2 regions of the Kiloniella sp. genome follow, and region 2 is predicted to be linked to the other one. Evidence: riboswitches for the same ligand, from Rfam matches in the RefSeq annotation. Region 2 holds a riboswitch; the other holds the start of a gene.
What was found. A riboswitch is a leader RNA that binds a small molecule or an ion and turns the genes downstream of it on or off. The one in region 2 is predicted to bind thiamine pyrophosphate.
Positions count from the first base shown of each region.

Region 1: linked by a shared signal. The riboswitch ahead of thiB (thiamine ABC transporter substrate binding subunit) and the one ahead of thiD (bifunctional hydroxymethylpyrimidine kinase/phosphomethylpyrimidine kinase) in region 2 are both predicted to bind thiamine pyrophosphate.

Region 1 covers NZ_JBLXHT010000005.1:141,958-148,095, forward strand. Annotated here, with positions in the region: gene ACN0QW_RS10250 (AraC family transcriptional regulator) at 1-409, shown strand, start outside; gene ACN0QW_RS10255 (hydrogen peroxide-inducible genes activator) at 398-1,327, opposite strand; gene nhaA (Na+/H+ antiporter NhaA) at 1,452-2,645, shown strand; TPP riboswitch at 2,763-2,871, shown strand; gene thiB (thiamine ABC transporter substrate binding subunit) at 2,986-4,008, shown strand; gene thiP (thiamine/thiamine pyrophosphate ABC transporter permease) at 4,058-5,740, shown strand; gene thiQ (thiamine ABC transporter ATP-binding protein) at 5,733-6,138, shown strand, end outside.
Region 2 covers NZ_JBLXHT010000003.1:354,651-368,372, reverse strand. Annotated here, with positions in the region: gene mobA (molybdenum cofactor guanylyltransferase MobA) at 1-141, shown strand, start outside; gene ACN0QW_RS07745 (MFS transporter) at 473-1,783, shown strand; gene ACN0QW_RS07740 (ABC transporter substrate-binding protein) at 1,847-2,794, opposite strand; gene ACN0QW_RS07735 (ABC transporter permease) at 2,819-3,577, opposite strand; gene ACN0QW_RS07730 (ABC transporter ATP-binding protein) at 3,574-4,335, opposite strand; gene thiD (bifunctional hydroxymethylpyrimidine kinase/phosphomethylpyrimidine kinase) at 4,375-5,181, opposite strand; TPP riboswitch at 5,258-5,371, opposite strand; gene ACN0QW_RS07720 (RidA family protein) at 5,527-5,874, shown strand; gene ACN0QW_RS07715 (peptide ABC transporter substrate-binding protein) at 6,298-7,932, shown strand; gene oppB (oligopeptide ABC transporter permease OppB) at 8,012-8,932, shown strand; gene ACN0QW_RS07705 (ABC transporter permease subunit) at 8,932-9,831, shown strand; gene ACN0QW_RS07700 (ABC transporter ATP-binding protein) at 9,844-10,821, shown strand; gene ACN0QW_RS07695 (ABC transporter ATP-binding protein) at 10,818-11,807, shown strand; gene ACN0QW_RS07690 (amidase) at 11,873-13,306, opposite strand; gene ACN0QW_RS07685 (hydrogen peroxide-inducible genes activator) at 13,367-13,722, opposite strand, start outside.

The sequences.
Region 1 (6,138 bases), on a different contig from region 2:
AAGCGTCCCGGATCTTTGGAAACAAGTCCGTTATCGTTATTCAGAAATCAATCATAGTAAAAATGGCCACGCATACGGTCTTTGCCTCAAAGGATCACCTGAGAGTTTTACCTATATGGCTGCACTCGAAGTTGACGATTTGAACTCTGTCCCGTCTGGAATGCAGGGCTTTGTTATTCAAGAAGCTGATTACGCGGTTTTTACCTTCGCGATTGACGATAAAACCCCTATCGAGGATCAGTTTTCAAAAGTGTATCAGACTATTTGGGGTAACTGGCTACCCAATTCAAACTATGAGTACGCAAACACCCCGGACTTTGAGCTCTATAATAATCGTTTTGATGGAAATACCGCGACAGGGCAAGTTGATATCTGGATACCTGTGATCAAGAAAGCTCTACCCGCTTAACATTACTTCGTGAGAGATTTGCCGATTAAGTGATCGCAAAAGATCTTCTTTGAACTGAAGAAATTCATTAATACGCGGAGAATTACTGCGCCAGGCTAAACCCACCTGTCTTTTGACAACACGTGTTTCAATCGGCCTGGCGCACACTTCTGGATCCTTGGTAATTTCGGATCGCGCATAAAGATTGGGGAAAAATGATATCCCCATTTCCATACCAACCATCTGTCGCAGAGTATCGAGACTGGTACCTTCGTAGTCATTCTGAAGATCAGCACCAAATTCCCGGCAAAGTTCCTGCACCTGTTCATACAATCGATGACCAGCACCGAGAGAAAGAACTGCTTCTCCTCTAAGGTCTTGCGGGGCAACGCTGTCGGCCATTGCCAAACGGTGGTTTTTTGGCAAACCTACCATAAGTGGCTCACTAAAAAGCACCTCTGTCCTCAAACCATCATCTTCTAACGGAAGCGCTGTCAAAATTAGATCATGATGACCTGTGCGAAGGGCTTGTTCCAACGATGATGACCTGTCTTCCCGAATATAGAGCTTCAAGTCAGGGTAATCCCGGTGAAGATCAGGCAAAACATACGGTAATAAATAAGGCCCCACAGTCGGCGCAACACCTAATCGCAATGTACCGCCCAACATTGATTTCGCAGTTTTAGCATGATCACAAAGATCATTAAGATCACGTAATAAAAACGTCGTCCGATTCAATATTTCTCGCCCAACAGGAGTCAATTCGACCCCGTGGCGTGTCCGATCAAGAAGAACCACCCCTAAACGATATTCCAGCTCTTTTACTTGGTCACTCAGTGTTGGCTGTGAAACATTCAATTGTTCCGCTGCCTTGCGAAAATGCAACGTTTCGGCAACCGCGCTAAAATATTCCAATTGTTTGATAGTAGGTTTTATCATCTTAATAGCTTGCTGATAGGTTTTATCTATTACACATTGACAATAAAACGATTACACTTATCAGGCAACAGCCCCCATTTTTTCTCGGGTACATGTGAAATTCGGCAATTCGGAGATTCCTGCAATGCCAAAAACAATGATCAAAGACTTCCTACAGCTGGAATCATCTGGGGGTATCATCCTTATGATCGCGGCCCTACTGGCGTTGGTCGCATCAAATTCTCCGCTAGCATCTATCTATACTAGTGCATTAGAGGTTCCCTTCACCATTGCCCTTGGCGACTTAGCGATTTCCAAAGCTATCTTGCTCTGGATTAACGACGGGATGATGGCAATTTTCTTCTTATTAATTGGTCTTGAACTCAAAAGAGAGATTCTGGAAGGCCAGTTATCATCCGCCGATCAAATCGTTTTACCAGCAATCGCGGCTGTTGGCGGGATGCTTATTCCAGCACTGGTTTTCTCTGGCGTTAACTGGGGTGTCGGATCAAATATGAACGGCTGGGCAATCCCAACAGCCACAGACATTGCTTTTGCCCTTGGTATTATGGCCCTTTTAGGCAACAGAGTTCCCTTGGCACTTAAAGTTCTTTTGACAGCCATTGCCATTTTTGATGACTTGGGTGCGATCATTATTATCGCCCTTTTCTATACGGCAGAACTATCCTTGATCTCCCTAGCTCTGGCAGCAGTAGCACTGATCGGCCTCCTCATCCTCAACAGATCCGGCGTCACCGCAAAAACCCCTTATATTCTTGTTGGGATCGTACTTTGGGTCTGTGTTTTGAAGTCTGGTGTTCATGCCACGCTAGCCGGTGTAGCACTTGGTTTTGCCATTCCTTTAAATGGAAAAACAAAAGACAGTGCCAGCCCACTTAAAAACCTGGAACACAACCTCCACCCGTGGGTTGCGTACATGATTTTGCCTGTTTTCGCCTTCGCCAACGCAGGAGTATCGCTTGTTGGTGTTACGATGGGAACGGTTCTTGCCCCCCTTACCCTTGGCATTGCGGGTGGCCTGTTTATCGGTAAACAGATCGGTGTCTTTGGCTTTATCTGGGTAGCCGTCAAATCAAAGATCTGTCGCCTGCCAGAAGGAACCAATTGGACTCAGATCTATGCTCTATCTCTCCTGACAGGAATTGGCTTTACCATGAGTTTGTTTATCGGTGGCCTCGCCTTTGATGATCCAGAAGTCGGAAGCCAAGTTAGAATTGGCGTCCTCAGCGGATCTATACTGTCAGCCTTGGCTGGTTATCTGCTACTGAAACTTTCGCCTGCACCTCAAGACAACGAGGCCACTAAGGTTCCTAAGTAACATTGAGAGATCGCGTAAAAAAGAGTCCGGTAATTCGGGCTCTTTTTGCTTTCCGAAAATTTAACCCATTGGCTGGATATGTCTTGCTGGTTTCTGAGGAAATGTCTAAGGTCAGAAACGGTCTCAACGGGGTGCCCTTTACGGGCTGAGATTTTCCAATAGTGGAATAGACCCGTGGAACCTGAACCGGTTAATACCGGCGGAGGGAATTGAAGACTGGATGCTGTTTGTGATTTTAAAGTTTCTGCCTGAATTAGGCTGAGTTTTTTTAATCAAAAACACATGGCTATTTCCAGATTTTTCAGGTCCTTGCCCGCCCCACTCATTTATGGAGCGTCGCATGATCCTGCGTACAACTATGGCTGCCGTCGCAGCAACAACACTCACCCTTGGTTTGAGCCTTAACGCACAAGCACAAGAACAGGACAAAAAAGTTCTGACCGTTTACACATATGATTCTTTTGCTGCTGACTGGGGCGCAGGCCCTAAGGTAGAAGAAGCTTTCGAAGCCAACTGTGGCTGCGATCTGAAATTTGTAGCGTTAGATTCCTCTGTCGGCATTCTCAGCCGTTTGAAGCTAGAGGGAGAAGACAGTACCGCAGATGTTGTCTTGGGTCTGGATACCAACTTGACCGCGGAGGCCGCTGCCACTGGCCTGTTTACAAAAAGCAACGTAGATCTATCCAACGTCAACCTCCCCATTGATTGGAAAGACGAACAGTTCATTCCTTTTGATTACGGTTATTTTGCCTTTGTTTATGACAGCGAAAAGCTGGCAGACCCACCTGCGAGCCTTGATAGTCTCATTAACGGAAATCCTGATCTGAAAATCATCATTCAGGATCCGCGCAGTTCAACACCGGGTCTTGGTCTGATGATGTGGCTTCAAAATGTATACGGCGATAAATCAGCAGACGCGTGGGAAACGCTTTCCCCAAAAATTGTGACTGTAACCAAGGGATGGAGTGAAGCCTATGGCCTCTTCCTTGATGGCGAAGCAGATATGGTGCTGAGCTATACAACATCCCCTGCATACCACATTATTGCCGAAGAAAAAAAGCAGTATAAAGCCGCTATTTTCTCTGAAGGTCACTACATTCAGGTCGAAGTTGCTGCTCAGTTGAAGACAGCAAAAGAACCAGAACTGGCACAGGAGTTTCTGAATTTCATTACCACTTCAGGTTTCCAGAACGAAATTCCCACCGGCAACTGGATGTATCCGGTTATCGACTTGGGCAAAGACCTTCCCGCTACATTTTCTCAGTTACCACGCCCAGATAAATCACTTCTTTTTTCCCCTGAAGAAGTGAAAAACAATCGGCAAATCTGGATTGATAACTGGCTAAATTCCATCAACCAGTAGATCGAATATAACTGATCGTGTTAATGCCCCGATATCAAGGCGACTCATAATGCAAAGGCCATTACAATCTGTGCAAAAATGGCTGATGTATTTGTGGCCCGGCTTATTAAGCCTCGGCTTTATCGCTTTGATATTGGGTTTTGCCTTTAACGGTCTTTTCTCTGAGATCAAGAACATAGACCTCACCCGTATATTCCAGAACAGCTATCTATACCGGGTGATCGGTTTTACCTTTTTTCAGGCCGCTCTCAGTACACTACTGGCAACGCTTGTTGCTATTCCCGTTGCCCGCGCTCTTGCCAGACGCCCAACCTTGCCCGGACGACAAATTTTCGTGCAACTTGCATCGCTCTCACTCATCATCCCCACTATTGTTGGTGTATTCGGTATTGTCGCCATACATGGTCGTAATGGATGGCTTAATCAGTTTCTTTCCCTATTTGATGTCAAAGCCGGAAATTATCTTTACGGTCTCACTGGAATTCTAATCGCCCACGTTTTCTTTAATGCCCCGCTTCTCTCGCGAATTTTCCTACAAAGTCTTGAAGCTTTGCCGCCGGAATACTGGCGAAACACAGCACAACTTGGCATGACCGGCAAAGATATTTTCCGACTTATTGAATGGCCTCTTCTCCGGCGTATTATTCCTGCATCTTGTGGTCTGGTCTTTCTGCTTTGTTTTACATCTTTTGCCGTTGTCCTTGCTCTTGGGGGTGGTCCTTCTACAAACACTCTGGAAGTTGCCATCTATCAGGCAATCCGCTTTGATTTTGATATTCCCAAAGCTGTCACTCTGTCTCTCGCCCAGTTGAGTCTCTGTTTTATCCTACTCATCATTGGCAGCAAGTTTGCCCGCCACATCACCCTTCAAAAGACAGAAGAGCGGTCTATCCAACGGCTTGATGCCCGTCATACCAGCGCCAAAATAACGGATAGTTTAGCACTTCTAGTGATGGTGTTTTTGGCTATCCCTCCCTTGCTTGCAACAATCTGGAAAGCCTTTTCTCCTCGCTTGATAGCAGTCATAACAGATGAAAAATTATGGATAGCTTCGTTCAACAGTCTGCTCATATCACTAACGGCTGGATGTATCGCACTCATACTTGCCGTAGGTATCGCGCTGATGCTGCGAAGCCTGCAATCGCCCTATCGTCTGGGCAGGCATAGCTTAGCATCTTCCTTTGCGACAATGACTGATTTATCCGGAAGTATTATTCTGCTCCTCCCGCCTTTTGTCCTGGCAACCGGATTATTTATTACCTTCAGAGCAGCTACCAGCCTAACAATATTGGCACCTTTTCTGGTGATCATTGTTAATGCCTTGATGACATTACCGTTTATTCTCAGAATTCTTGTTCCTGCCTTTGAAACCTCAGCACAGAAAAGCGATCATCTATGTGATAATCTGGATATCAACGGGTTAAATCGCATTCGTATTATTGACTGGCCACAGAACAGAAAAGCACTGGGACTCGCCTTGGGATTATCCGTTGCACTATCAACGGGTGATTTAAGTGTCATAGCCCTTTTTGGGACCCAGGATTTTACAACCTTGCCACTTTTAATGTTTCAGAAAATGGGTAGTTACCGATTGGATGATGCCGCAATTACAGCTCTGTTTCTTTGTCTGCAAAGCTTGATGCTCTTTATTTTTATAGAACGCATCATATCTGGAAAGGGTTTCTCCCTTTCGACATTAAGAACCAGCAGGAAGGCTATGCACTGTGCCTGATGATCAAAAAGCACCAGACCAAAAAGCACCAGACCAAAAAGCATCTGCCCCAAAAGCACGGGGTCAGAAAACAAATGGTCACGAATCATTCCAGGGATTGAGTATTGAGAAACTGTCCTATCAGCATCACGGCAGTGAAGAGGTTTTGGATTTTGATTTGAGGATAGAGCCCAATGAACTCGTCGCAATCCTTGGACCTTCAGGTGCCGGGAAATCAACTCTTCTGAGCTTAATTGCGGGTTTTGAAAACCCCGCTGCTGGCGCCATTAAATTTGAAGGTAAAGAGCTTACCCATCTTTCACCGTCAGAACGTCCAATCACAAGCCTCTTTCAAGAACACAATCTTTTTGCCCATTTGACGGCCGAAGAAAATATTGGTTTGGGTATTCATCCCGGCT
Region 2 (13,722 bases):
GTCGATCGCTGGACTGAACGTCATGGAATTTGTCACGTTTCATTCGATGATGTTGTCATCGGGAATGAAACGGTTGATCCCTTTTTCAACGCCAACAAACTGGATGATTTGTTAAAGGTCGAGAGTTTGTTGAGGGAATGAAAAAGTGGGTGGCATTTTTGCGAAAGTGAATGTGTAAGATTAGGCTTTGCTAATCTTACAGGCATCATGCTTATTAAACGCTCGCCAGTCATTATATCGGGGTGTGATGGCAACTATTATATAGTGCTTTCATACCCTGATATAACTCTGTCTTCGTACAATTTTACGTCGATATAAACGTCGAGATCAAATCAGCCTAAATCTTTGCCTAACGGGTTGCTATCGGTTACTGATTGGTTACGTCAAAATTATCCTGTCTGTGGATAGCTGCAGAAAAATTTGCTATTGAGCTATCCTTTCTTCACATGATCTCTTCATAGGGAAAATTCATTTGTCGCAGTCTGCTGTTATGCCCGATAAACCTGTGTCATTGCAAAAGCCACCAGCCAACTTGTCTTGGTTGATGTGGTTATTGGGGGCCATGCTCTTCTTGATTGGGTTCTTTCACCGTATTGCCTTTGGCGTTATGGCAGAGCCTTTGACGATTGAGTTTGGATTGACGGCAACAACCTTAGGGACGTTGGCGAGCTTTTATTATTATAGTTATGTGGTTATGCAAGTACCTGTTGGCGTTATGGCGGATCGTTTTGGCCCGCGAAAACTTTTAACAACAGGGGCGATTGTCGCGGCAATCGGAACTGCGATTTTTGCACTTGCGCCTAATTACTGGATTATCAGTTTTGGTCGCTTGTTGATCGGTGGCTCAGTGGCTGTTGCTTTTGTCACCATGATGAAGATAGCTCTGCATTGGTTTGACCTAAAACGCTTTGCACTTCTGGTTGGCCTTGGACTTCTGTCCGGCAACCTGGGGGCTGTTGTTGCGGGGGCGCCACTACAGCAAATGATAGAGTTGATTGGCTGGCGCTATGTCATGCTTGGCTTTGCAGGGATTACAGGTGTACTGGCATTAGCTACAGGCATTTGGTTGCGGGATGATCCGACGGATCTTGGCTATAAAAGCTATGGTCATGAGCACGATGAAACTCAACCAAAACAGTCCATTTGGGCTGATTTAAAAGAAGCCATTACCTATCGTACGGTTTTTCTTTTGACGTTGGCATGCGGAGCATCTGCAGGGTCAATGCTTACCTTTGGGGGGCTTTGGGGAGTGCCTTTTCTCAAGGTCGCTTATGGTTTCTCCACATCAGAAGCAGCACTAATTACCACTGTTACATTGCTTGTGTGGGCCGGAAGCGGCGTATTGCTGGGGCATTGGTCCGATGCATCAGGGAAACGAAAAATACCTTTTTTTGTGCTGGCACTTGTGGCTGCGTTAGGTTGGTTTGTTGTTACGCAGATACCTGATCTTCCTCTGATTGTTCTTGGTTTGGCATTATTTTCTGCCGCCGCAGGAAGTTGTATTATGATTGTTGGCCTGTCCTGGGCCAAAGAAGCTGTTCCTGCTCGACTGCAAGGAACATCGCTAGGTTGGTGTAATACAGGTGTTATGATTGGCCCAATGGTTCTGCAACCTCTGACGGGTATTTTGATAGATCTAAACTGGAATGGTGCAACAGAAGCGGGGCAGCGTATCTATGATGTTCCTGCTTTTGAAGCCGGATTTATCCCGATGATCATCTGGTTGGTTGTTGCATCTGTTTTGGTATTGTTTGCTCAAGAAAAACAAAGTCCCTTTAAATAATACGGGAATCAATAAGGGCCACCTTTAGTCGGGTAGCCCTTATCTTTTATATAATGGGTAATGCTATTTAATGGTCACTGCATAATTAGATACATCTCCAACTTCTTTAATCAGGTCTTTTGCTTTCAAGAAATCTGCAAAATCGCTGTAACGTCCTTCATCCAAAGCCGCTGGACGTAGAGCAAATCGCGGAAGAGTATCCTTCCAGGCTCTTCGGTTCAGTTCGTCGTCAAGATCTGGATAGGCTTTGATGAAAAGGGTCCAGCTTTCTTGTGGGTGATTTATAAGATAAGTGGTGGCTTGCTCTAAAGCTTTGAGAAAACGGGGAAAGCGCGGGTCGTCGACATTCTGATTGTTTGCTACCAGAATAAGTTCGTCATATGAAGGTACGCCTTCCTCTTCGACGTAGAATGCCCGACCTGGCTTTCCAACAATATCCATCTGGTTCAATTCAAAGTTACGGAAAGCCCCGATGACGGCGTCAACCTGACCTGAAATAAGGGAGGGGGAGAGTGTGAAATTCACATTGATCAGTTCTACATCTTTTACGCCGAGACCGTGTTTTTCCAGCATTGCATCTAGAATAACATCTTCGAAGCCGCCAACGGAATAACCGACTTTACGACCTTTCAAGTCAACAATGGATTTAATTGGGCTGTCTTTAAGGACAACAAGCGAATTCAATGGCGTCGCCACCAGTGTTCCCACACGGGTTAGCGGAAGCCCTTCGGCGACTTGTAAATGAAGTTGAGGTTGGTAAGAAACCGCAAGCGCGGCCTTTCCTGCTGCAACCAGTTTGGGCGGATCGTTCGGATCTGCCGGGGCGATCAGATCTACGTCTAACCCCTGTTCACTAAAGAAGCCCTTTTCTTTGGCAACAACAAGTGTGGCGTGATCAGGGTTCACGAACCAGTCTAATAAGACGGTTAATTTTTCATTGGCAACAGCTTGTGATGAAAAGCTTAACAAGCTGGTCAACGCAAGAGCCGTAGAGATAAATTTTCGTAACATTATAAGGTCCTTATGTAAGGTTATTTATCGTGTTTTATGGTCATCAAGTGAAAGGTGTCGAAGAAGTTTGTGTAGGAGGTGGTCTGTTGTCAGATAGAGAGAAACAGCCATGATGGAGAGTATGAGGAGGGCGGCAAACATCAGATCAATTTGCATACGTCCGTTTGCATGAAGCATTAGGTAGCCTAGACCCTCTGATGAACCAACCCACTCGCCGACGATGGCCCCAATTGGTGCTGTGGCCATTGCGACGCGCAAGCCTGATGAAAGTGCGGGCAAGGCAAGAGGGATGCGAACGTGGACCAGAAAAGCCAGTGGTTTTGCCCCCATGACCTGAGCCAGTGCTTGCCAGTCTTTTGGTGTGCGCCTAAGTCCGTCATAGAACGCCGCAGTTACCGGGAAGTATATAATGAGGACAGCCATAGTTATTTTTGACGCTAGGCCATAACCTAGCCACAAAACCAAAATCGGTGCGAGGGCAAAAACAGGCAAAGACTGAGTGATGACAAGCAAAGGTGTTAACCAGTCACGTGCCGATTTAACTGTGGCAAGGACCAAGGCCGAACAACATCCCAGCAAGCTGCCAATAAGAAAACCAAGAATAATTTCAAGCAGGGTTATGCCTGCGTGGTTGATCAGTGTATCAAATCGCTCAAACAGCGCTTGAAAAACAGATAGGGGATCGGGGAGGATATAGGGCGGAACTTCGGTCGTATAAATCAACAACTGCCAAGCCAGAAGAAGTCCGGTAATAATTATGAACGGGCGTGCGCACTTTATCATGATAAACCTTCGTTATCAGAAAGCTGTTTCATCAAAGTTTCGTGCTCTTCAAGCACAAGTTCGTTCTTGATGTTTCGTGGTGGGAAGGTAGAAGGCGTTAATGTCTCTACACTGGAAATTGTCGGCCCTTTCAACACGTAAACTATGTCTGCGAGTTTTAAGGCCTCAAGCGGATCGTGGGTGATCATGACAACGGTTTTGTTCGTCAGATATCGAAAGGTGAGGTCGTGCATTTCTGCGCGTGTTATGGCATCCAGTGCCGAGAAGGGCTCATCCAATAGAACAATTGGGCGATCGTCCAATAGTGTTCTAGCCAAAGCTGTCCTTTGACGCATACCGCCGGACAAGCTGTCTGGTTTCATATCCAGAAAGGATCCCATCCCTAAATCTACCAATAGCGATTTTGCTTTTATTTCACAAATAGCTTCGGACCCGGAAATTTGTCTTAGCTTGTTGCCGATCAGGACATTTTGTAAAACGCTGAGCCAGGGAAGTAGCAAGGCATCCTGCGTCATCCAGCTTATTTGTTCGGATAAAAGAGAACCATCGTCTGCTTTGATTGTGCCTTGGTAAGTGGATGGTGGAAGAAGGCCCGCGATTGCTTTGAGAAGGGATGATTTTCCAACACCACTACGTCCCAATAGAACATTCCACTTTCCGCCTTTCATGCTAAGGGAAAAGTTTTTGAAAATCTGCCTGTCTTGATAGGAAAGGTAAAAATTTTGAATATGGATGCTACTTGCTGTCTGGGATGTCATTAACGCAATTCGCCTAATTTGTTGTAAGTAACCTCATGGTCAAACTTTCCAACTGTTATGAAAGTGATGAACTGGGCCATGTCCTTTACCTACTTCGAGGGTATCGGCGTGACGAAGCGCTGCTGTAAGGTATTCTTTGGCCGTATTGACAGCTTCTAAAAGTGTAAGTCCCTTTGCTATGCCAGAAGCAATAGCTGCAGAGAGAGTGCATCCGGTTCCATGACTGTTTTGGGTACTTATGCGCGGTGAACTCAGACAGATTTCGTTTTGTCCGTCAAAGAGCAAGTCATCGCTTTTGTTACCGCCAAGGTGTCCCCCCTTTAGAAGAATAGCTTTAGGAGTGATAGCCTGAAGTGTCGAGAGCATGCTCTTCATTTCTTCAATGGAAGCTGGTTCTTTTTTACCAGTCAAGACGGCTGCTTCCGGAAGATTGGGGGTAATAATTTCGGCAAGGGGAAGCAGGTTTTCTATCAGACTTGCAACAGCATCATCCTGTAGAAGTTTGTCACCGCTTTTTGCCACCATAACTGGGTCAAGAACGATGGGGATTTGTGGGTAATTTTTTAAAACACCTGCAACAGATTTGATGATATCTGGCGTGCCCAGCATACCGATTTTGATAGCTCTGACGTTCAGGTCTTCAAAAACGGTATATAGCTGATCTTGTATGAAATCAGTTGATACAGGGAAAATCGAATGAACTTTACAGGTATTTTGTGCCGTCAAAGCTGTAATAACCGATGCGGCATATACACCCAGAGCAGACATTGTTTTGATATCAGCTTGAATACCTGCGCCACCACCACTGTCTGATCCGGCGATTGTTAGGGCTATTGGTGCAGACATACTTTCCTCCGTTTTATTTCCAGAGGAAGTTGTTAATGCTGTTTCCTTTATCGGGAAGGATTAGTCGTGCTTTAACTAATCTTAGCATCTCAATTTCCTCCGCCGGTATTAACCGGATCAGGTTCTGCGGGTTGGCGTTTGCCTCTCAGCTGTATCAATGTTGATTGATTGAGCACCCCGACGAGATTTACTGAATTATGCGGTGCTTTTAAAAATAGGCAAGAGAGAAAGTTATTTTTGATTTTCTGGTTTATATTTTACTCAAATCTGGACCTAGGGATATGTTTTGACGCATATAGAGCATCTCATCCAAAGGGGTGTGTTTTTTATTAGGGAGTTATCTTCATGAGTGAAATTATTCGTCACGACACGACGGCGCGATCCAGTAAAATTGTTGAACATGGTAATACTGTTTACCTCTCTGGCCAAGTGGGTACAGCGGGTGATTCTGTCACTGAACAGACAAAAGAGATTTTGAAAAAAATTGATACATGTTTGGAGTCTGTCGGAAGTGACAAAACCAAAATCCTACAGGCTGTGATCTGGTTAAGTGATATGAAATATTTCGCTGAACTCAATGAAGTTTGGAATGCTTGGGTACCAGAAGGTTATGCCCCGGCTCGTGCTTGCGGTGAAGCTAAACTTGCACGTGCAGAATTGAGCGTAGAAATTATTATTACTGCTGCAAAGTAAGTTAAAATTCAAGAAAACGATGGTTAGAAAGCTGCTCGATTGTTGATATCGGGCGGCTTTTTTTGTGACCTAAGCGACTTAGGCTGGATTCTCTTCTTTGTATAAAGTATAATACTGAAATGCTCACCAGTTTTGATCAATTAATAAAATAAAATGGCTGTTTTGCTACGTTTATTACCGACTTGATCTAAAGTAAAGACCAGCTCTTGTCATTGAGCGAAAAGAAGGTCACTTTGTGTATGTCGCACGCAAGGATATAAAATTATCTGGTACGCACAACGAACAGTAACAACAGGGAAAGAGTGAAAAGTTAAACTCTGCTTTGCTAAAAAAAACTGATTAATTTTTTGATTATTTAAAGTAGTGGGTAGAGTCCCTTTGAAGTGAGAAGGGCTAACTTTTTGTTCGAAACATGAGGATATTATGAACAAAAAAATACTAGTGCTTTTGTTGCTTATAGTTGCAATCGCAGCTGGTTTCTTCTTTTTTATGAAAAAAGAAGAAGAAAAAGTTGCTGAAAAGGAAATCGAAACTCCAGTTAAGGAAATGGTTTTTCATAGAGGTAATGGTTCTGAGCCAGGATCGCTTGATCCGCAAATTTCGGAAGGTGTACCTTCTTCGCATATTCTACGTGACTTGTTCGAAGGTCTTACAGCTGAAAACACCGATGGTGCGATAATTCCAGGGCAGGCCGAAAGCTGGACAATCAGTGATGATGGAACTCAGTTTACCTTTAAAATTCGTGATGATGCCGTATGGAGCAATGGTGATCCCGTAACGGCGCATGATTTTGTTTTTGCGTGGCAACGCGCTGTGAACCCTACGACAGGTTCAGAATATTCGTTTCTGCTGTATCCTCTTCAAAATGCGCAAGCAATTGCAGGTGGGGAAGAAAAGGATATCAATAAGCTTGGTGTAAAAGCTGCTGATGACAAAACGCTTGAAGTTCAGCTGGAAGGTCCTGCCCCTTACTTCCTTGGTATGATCACGCACTCAGTTGCTTACCCTGTTCATAAAGCTACTGTTGAATCTCACGGTGAAGCTTGGACACGTCCTGGCAATATGGTGTCAAACGGTGCCTTCAAACTTGATGAATGGACACCGCAATCTCGTATTGTTTCTGTGAAATCAGATACATATTGGAATAAAGACACAGTTAAGTTAGATAAAGTTGTTTACTATCCGACTGAAAGCCAGACAACAGCCCTTAAGCGTTATCGTGCGGGCGAGCTGGACTGGACTTACGAAGTTCCAAATGATCAGATTAAGTGGATCAAAGAAAACATGGCTGATGAGTTCCATGTTTCTAACTATCTTGGAACTTATTACTATGGCTTTAACATGACAAAGCCACCGTTCAATGACCCGAAATTACGTAAAGCATTTTCGATGGCCATTGATCGTGACATTCTAACGACAAACATTGTGACTGCTGGTGAAGTGCCTGCCTATGCTTTTGTTGTCCCTGGTGTTACCGGCTATGATCCTGTTTATTCTGACTTTAAAGCGAAAGACCAGGCTGCACGTAACGCTGAAGCCTTAAAGCTTTATGAAGAAGCAGGCTATTCTAAAGATAATCCAATAGAGATTGAGCTTCGTTATAACACCAGTGATAACCACAAGAAGATCGCGATTGCGGTTGCAAGTATGTGGAAGAAAACTTTTGGTGCTAAGGTCAACCTAGTTAACGAAGAATGGAAAGTTTACCTCGAAACACGTAAGCTTAAAGAAGCGACGCAAGCTTTCCGTGCGGGTTGGATTGGTGACTATAACGATCCCAACACTTTCCTAGAGCTATGGTTGTCTGATTCTGGTCTAAACGATACTGGTTTTGATAATCCTGAGTTCGATAGTTTGCTTAAACAAGCTGGACTTGAGCAGGATGCAACAAAACGTAAAGAGTTGTTGATGAAAGCTGAAGCAATCTTCTTGGAAGCGAATGCTGTTGCACCGATCTATCACTATGTGACTAAGCGTATGGTTAAGCCTTATGTTAAAGGCTGGCAGAGTAATGTGATGGATCATATCCGTTCGCAATACATCACTATCGAGAAATAGGAAATTCCGGTTTCCCAATAATGTCTCGGCGCGTCATCACGTTGGTGGCGCGCCGGATTTTTTTGTCAGGACATAGTAAATGTTGTCGTTTATTTTAAAGCGTCTGGCCGGGGCTATTCCGACGCTACTTATAATTGTTACACTTGCGTTCTTCCTTATCCGTTCAGCCCCAGGCGGACCATTTGACAAGGAACGCACGATACCTCCGGAAGTCGCTGCAAATCTGAATGCTGTTTATCACTTGGATGATCCCTTGTGGGAGCAGTACCTGTATTATCTTGGAAGTGCTATACAGGGGGATTTTGGCCCTTCTTTCCAATATAGAGATTTTTCTGTTACCGAACTTATCGCGGCTGGTTTTCCAGTGTCGCTAACGCTTGGCTTAACGGCGATTTTTTTGGCGATTACAATTGGTGTATCCCTTGGTGCAGTTGCTGCTCTTAAACAAAATTCACTTATCGATTATGCTGTTATGGCAACGGCGATGACGGGTATTACCATTCCTAACTTTGTAATGGCACCACTCTTAACTTTGGTGTTCGGGGTCTATTTAAACATGCTTCCCGTTGGAGGCTGGGGCGAGAGTGTATCCCAAGCCTTTTTACCGATTGTCGCATTGGCTTTGCCGCAAATTGCCTATATCGCGCGGCTGACACGTGGATCGATGATCGAAGTTCTGCGATCTAACTTTGTCCGTACGGCGCGGGCTAAAGGTTTGCCTGAACGGTTGATGCTTAGCCGTCATGCCTTGAAGGCAGCGATGTTACCTGTTGTATCCTATTTAGGACCAGCCTCAGCTGCTGTGATCACAGGCTCTGTTGTGATTGAACAGATCTTCGGTATTCCCGGTATCGGACGTTACTTTGTTCAAGGAGCATTAAACCGGGATTATACCCTCGTGATGGGTGTCGTGATTTTTTACGGATCGTTGATTATCACTTTCAATCTAATCGTTGATATTATCTATGGCTTCCTCGATCCAAAAGTGAGGATGGGATAATGGCAGTTGATATGGAAATGAAAAGTACAGGTTCCGACGAAAAGGAAATTCAGGGCCGTAGCCTTTGGCAGGATGCATTCAGGCGATTGCTGATAAACAAGGCCTCTGTGGTCAGCTGTGTTGTGTTGTTGAGCATCGTTCTTATTGCGGTTATTGGGCCTTGGATACATCCTAATCCTTTTGACGAAGTCTATTGGGATTACATTCAAGCTGCACCGGATATGGAAGCTGGGTTTTACTTTGGTACAGATACCAATGGTCGAGATCTTTTTGTCCGAACATTGTACGGTATTCGTGTATCTATGCTTGTTGGTTTGGTAGCAACAGGTGTGTCATTGATCATTGGTGTTACTTATGGCGCGATTTCCGGTTACGTCGGTGGACGTACAGATCACATTATGATGCGATTTGTGGATATTATGTATTCCATGCCTTTCATGTTCTTTGTGATTCTGTTGATGGTAATCTTCGGACGAAACATCTTCCTGATTTTTGCGGCATTGGGGGCGGTTGAATGGTTGACCATGGCCCGTATTGTTCGCGGTCAGGCGCTTTCTATTAAAAATAGAGAGTTTGTCGAAGCTGCCCGTGCATCAGGCGTGAGTAACTTTAACATTATTCGCAGACACATTATTCCCAATGCGCTGGGGCCTGTGATTGTTTATGTAACACTTACAATCCCACAGGTTATTCTGATCGAAAGCTTCCTTTCTTTCCTTGGTCTTGGAGTACAGGAGCCGATGACAAGTCTGGGCGTGTTAATTTCAGAAGGTGCCCAACAGATGGAATCTGCACCTTGGACACTGTTGTTCCCGGCGAGTGCACTGGCAATCATCCTTTTTTGCTTTAACTTTATTGGCGATGGTCTGCGCGATGCGTTAGATCCTCGCGATCGCTAGGGAGGTCTGAAAATGAGTGATATTATTCTTGAGGTGAAAGACCTCTCTGTGACCTTCTCTACCCCAGAAGGTCCTGTGAATGCCGTAAATAACATGAATTTCACGATTAAAGCGGGTGAAGCATTAGGGGTTGTTGGTGAGTCAGGGTCGGGTAAGAGTCAGACCTTTCTCGCTATCATGGGGCTGTTGGCCTCTAACGGTAAAACAACGGGTAGTGCCAAGCTTTTGGGACGCGAGTTGATTGGCCTAAGTGCGGATGAGTTGAACAAGATCCGTGGGCAATCAATGTCCATGATTTTTCAGGATCCCATGACATCTCTGAATCCTTACCTTAAAGTATCAAAACAGCTCACAGAAGTTTTGGTTCTCCACAAAGGTATGAGCGAGCAAGCTGCAAGGTCAGAAGCACTTAACATGCTCGACAAAGTGGGAATTCCCGAGGCTGAAAAACGCTTTGATATGTACCCGCATGAATTTTCTGGTGGCATGCGTCAACGTGTGATGATTGCAATGGCACTGTTGTGTGAGCCAGCTTTGTTGATTGCGGATGAACCCACGACGGCATTGGATGTGACTATTCAGGCACAAATCTTGGATCTAATGCGGAAACTGAAGAGTGAGTTCAATACGGCCATTGTCATGATTACCCATGATCTCGGCGTTGTTGCTGGACTATGTGACACCTTGAATGTCATGTATGCCGGGCGCATTGTTGAACGCTCTTCTGTTCACGAGGTTTTCTCTGCACCGCGTCATCCCTATAGTCAGGGGCTTTTGGCCTCTACGCCAAGACTTGATGAAAAAACGCATAGCAATGAGCTGGTAACCATTCCCGGACAGCCGCCAAACCTGCAGCGTTTACCACAAGGCTGTGCATTTGCGCCGCGCTGTATCCATGTACGGGATCGATGCCTTTGTGAACGTCCGCCGCTGTTTGAGACACCAAGCGGAAGTCATAATGCCTGTTATAGAGAGGAGGATGTCGCATGAGTATGTCCCAGGAAGTCCTTCTTGATGTAAAGGATCTCAAGGTTCATTTTTCGATCCCAAGCGGTAAGTTGTTCACAAAGCCAGGATTGCTCAAAGCTGTCGATGGTATTTCCTTCCAGGTTAAAGCGGGTGAAACACTGGGCGTTGTGGGGGAGTCCGGTTGTGGTAAATCGACACTTGGGCGTGCTGTTTTGCGCCTTCTAAAACCAACCGACGGGCAAGTTGCCTGGTTTGGTCAAGAAATGGGTGGCATGAAGGCTGAAGAATTGCGGAATGTGCGCTCTGATCTTCAGGTGATTTTTCAAGATCCTTTGGCGTCACTTGATCCGCGTATGACAATTGGGCAGATTATTAGCGAGCCTTTGATTACCCATCACCCCAAGCTTTCAAAGGCTGAAGTAAAGGGAAAAGTCAAAGCAATGATGGCCAAGGTTGGCCTTCTTCCTGATCAGGTTAACCGTTATCCCCATGAATTTTCTGGTGGGCAGTGCCAACGGATTGGTATTGCGCGGGCGATGATTTTGGAGCCAAAGCTTATCGTTTGTGATGAAGCGGTAAGTGCGCTGGATGTTTCCATTCAAGCGCAGATCGTTAACTTGCTCATGGGACTGCAAAAAGAATTCGGACTTAGTCTGATCTTTATTTCGCATAACTTGAGTATTGTCCGCCACATCAGCCATCGTATCATGGTGTTATACCTTGGACGGATGATGGAAGTTGCGGATCGGGATGCGATTTATGCGAAGCCTCTTCACCCCTACACCAAAGCTTTGATTTCTGCGGTGCCAATCCCTGATCCAGAGATTGAGCGCAATAAAGAGCATGTCGCTTTGAAGGGGGATTTGCCTAGTCCTTTAAATCCGCCATCAGGTTGTGTTTTTAGAACACGCTGTCCGTTTGCCAAGGACATTTGCGCAGCAGAGGTTCCCGCTTTGAAATCCTATGCAGGAGATAGAGAGGCAGCGTGTCATTTTATTGAAGAATAGGACGTAATATCTGAAGAACTAATCGAGAAAGCCCCGCATTTGCGGGGCTTTTTTGTAATATTGCTCTACGATCCGACCTTAGATCTTGGGTCTATAGGCGTTTGCATTTTAGGGAGTATTTCTTCTAGTAAATTCGCTGCCGAAAGCAAAGGTCCGTCACCTTGAGGTTTACCAACAAGTTGTAATCCGACAGGTAATCCTGTTTGGGTGAATCCACAGGGGATTGAAATTGCGGGGGATGCCGTAAGGGTTATCGTCGAGACGATTGCTAGCCAATCAATGTAAGTTTCCAACTTCTGGCCAGCGCATTCAGTCACGTATCTTTGTTCGACAGGAAAAGGTGGCACAATGGTTGTGGGGCAAATCAGCAGATCGTACTCGGTAAAAAACTGTTGCATGGAATAGTAGATTTCGCCTCTTTTCCGCTCTGCCCATGCAATGTCTTCTGCACTCAAAGAGCGCCCGTATTCAATATTCCAAATAATATCCTCTTTTAGCTTATCACGATGCTGATCTAAAAGAGGACCCAGCCCAACAACAAAATCTAAACCGCGCAAACGTTTAAATACTTCAGGAGCATCCAAAAGATCGGGTGTTATTTCTTCTACAATTACACCTGCGGCTTCGAATTGTAGTGCTGCGCTTTTACATATTTCTGCGATTTCTGGGTCTACCGGACTGACACCGAGGTCAGGGCTGTACGCGACTTTGATTGGTTTAATTTTTTTGTTGGCAGTTGATAGAAAGCTTGTTGCTGGGCTTGGTTGGGCCAGTGGGTTCATGTTCTTGAAGCCCGCCATAGCATCTAATAACAAAGCGGTGTCGGCTACATTCCGTGCCATGGGACCCTGCATGGATAGAGTTTGGAACGGCGATGTTCCCGGTCCATCGGATAAGCGATGCATAGAAGGGCGCAAGCCGACGACACCACAAAAACTTGCTGGATTACGGAGCGATCCGCCCATATCGGATCCATGAGCCAGCCAGGCACAGCCTGTGGTGAGAGCAGCAGCGGCACCGCCAGAAGAGCCCGCGGCTGATTTGGATAGATCCCATGGATTTCTTGTTGTGCCAAGTACGGGGTTGAATGTATGTGCGCCGGCGCCAAATTCTGGTGTGTTTGATTTGGCGTAAACAATGGCACCGTTTGTTTCCATTGTTTCAACCAAAACATCGGACCAATCAGGAATACGATCTGCAAAAATTGGACTGCCAGAGGTTGTTCGCACGCCGTTTACGGCGGTTAAGTCTTTAATCGGCACGGGAATACCTGCCAACAATCCACGGTTTTCAATGGGTTTAGCTTCAAGTTTTTTTGCAAAGTCGTAGGCGCGGTCAAAACAAAGGGTTGGCAGGGCATTAACCGAGCCATCCACCTGCTGAATTCTGTCTTCAAGAGCATCCAGCAGTTCTGTTGGTTTGATATCTTTTTTTAGAAGACGATCTCTGACCTCACAGGCCGTGGCATTGATGATTTCGTTTGTGTTTTGTGCGGACATTTGGGGGCTCGGTGATACGTGATGAAAGAGAGGATTAATAAAGATAATGCTAGCTTATACCTATCCGGTTTCGTTGGTCGATAGCATTTTCGTCAGAAATGAATTGATTTGCTTTTGTGCGGTCTGTGAAAGCTGATCGGCAAGGAGTTTGAGATCCTTTTTTCTGACCGAGCTTTTCCGCCATGCCAAACCAAGCTTTCTGTGACCTGTATTTCCGTCAAGTGGGGTTAAGGCAACGTTGGTGCCCGAGAGAAGTGATGATTGGCAGGAAAGCGCAGGTAAAAGAGTGACGCCCAGACCGTTAGCAACCATATGTACCAGTGTCAGAAGGCTGGATGCCTGTAGTGTCTGTCCGGGCTTTAGCTTTGTCATGTGACAAACAGCCAAAGCATGGTCACGTAAGCAATGGCCTTCTT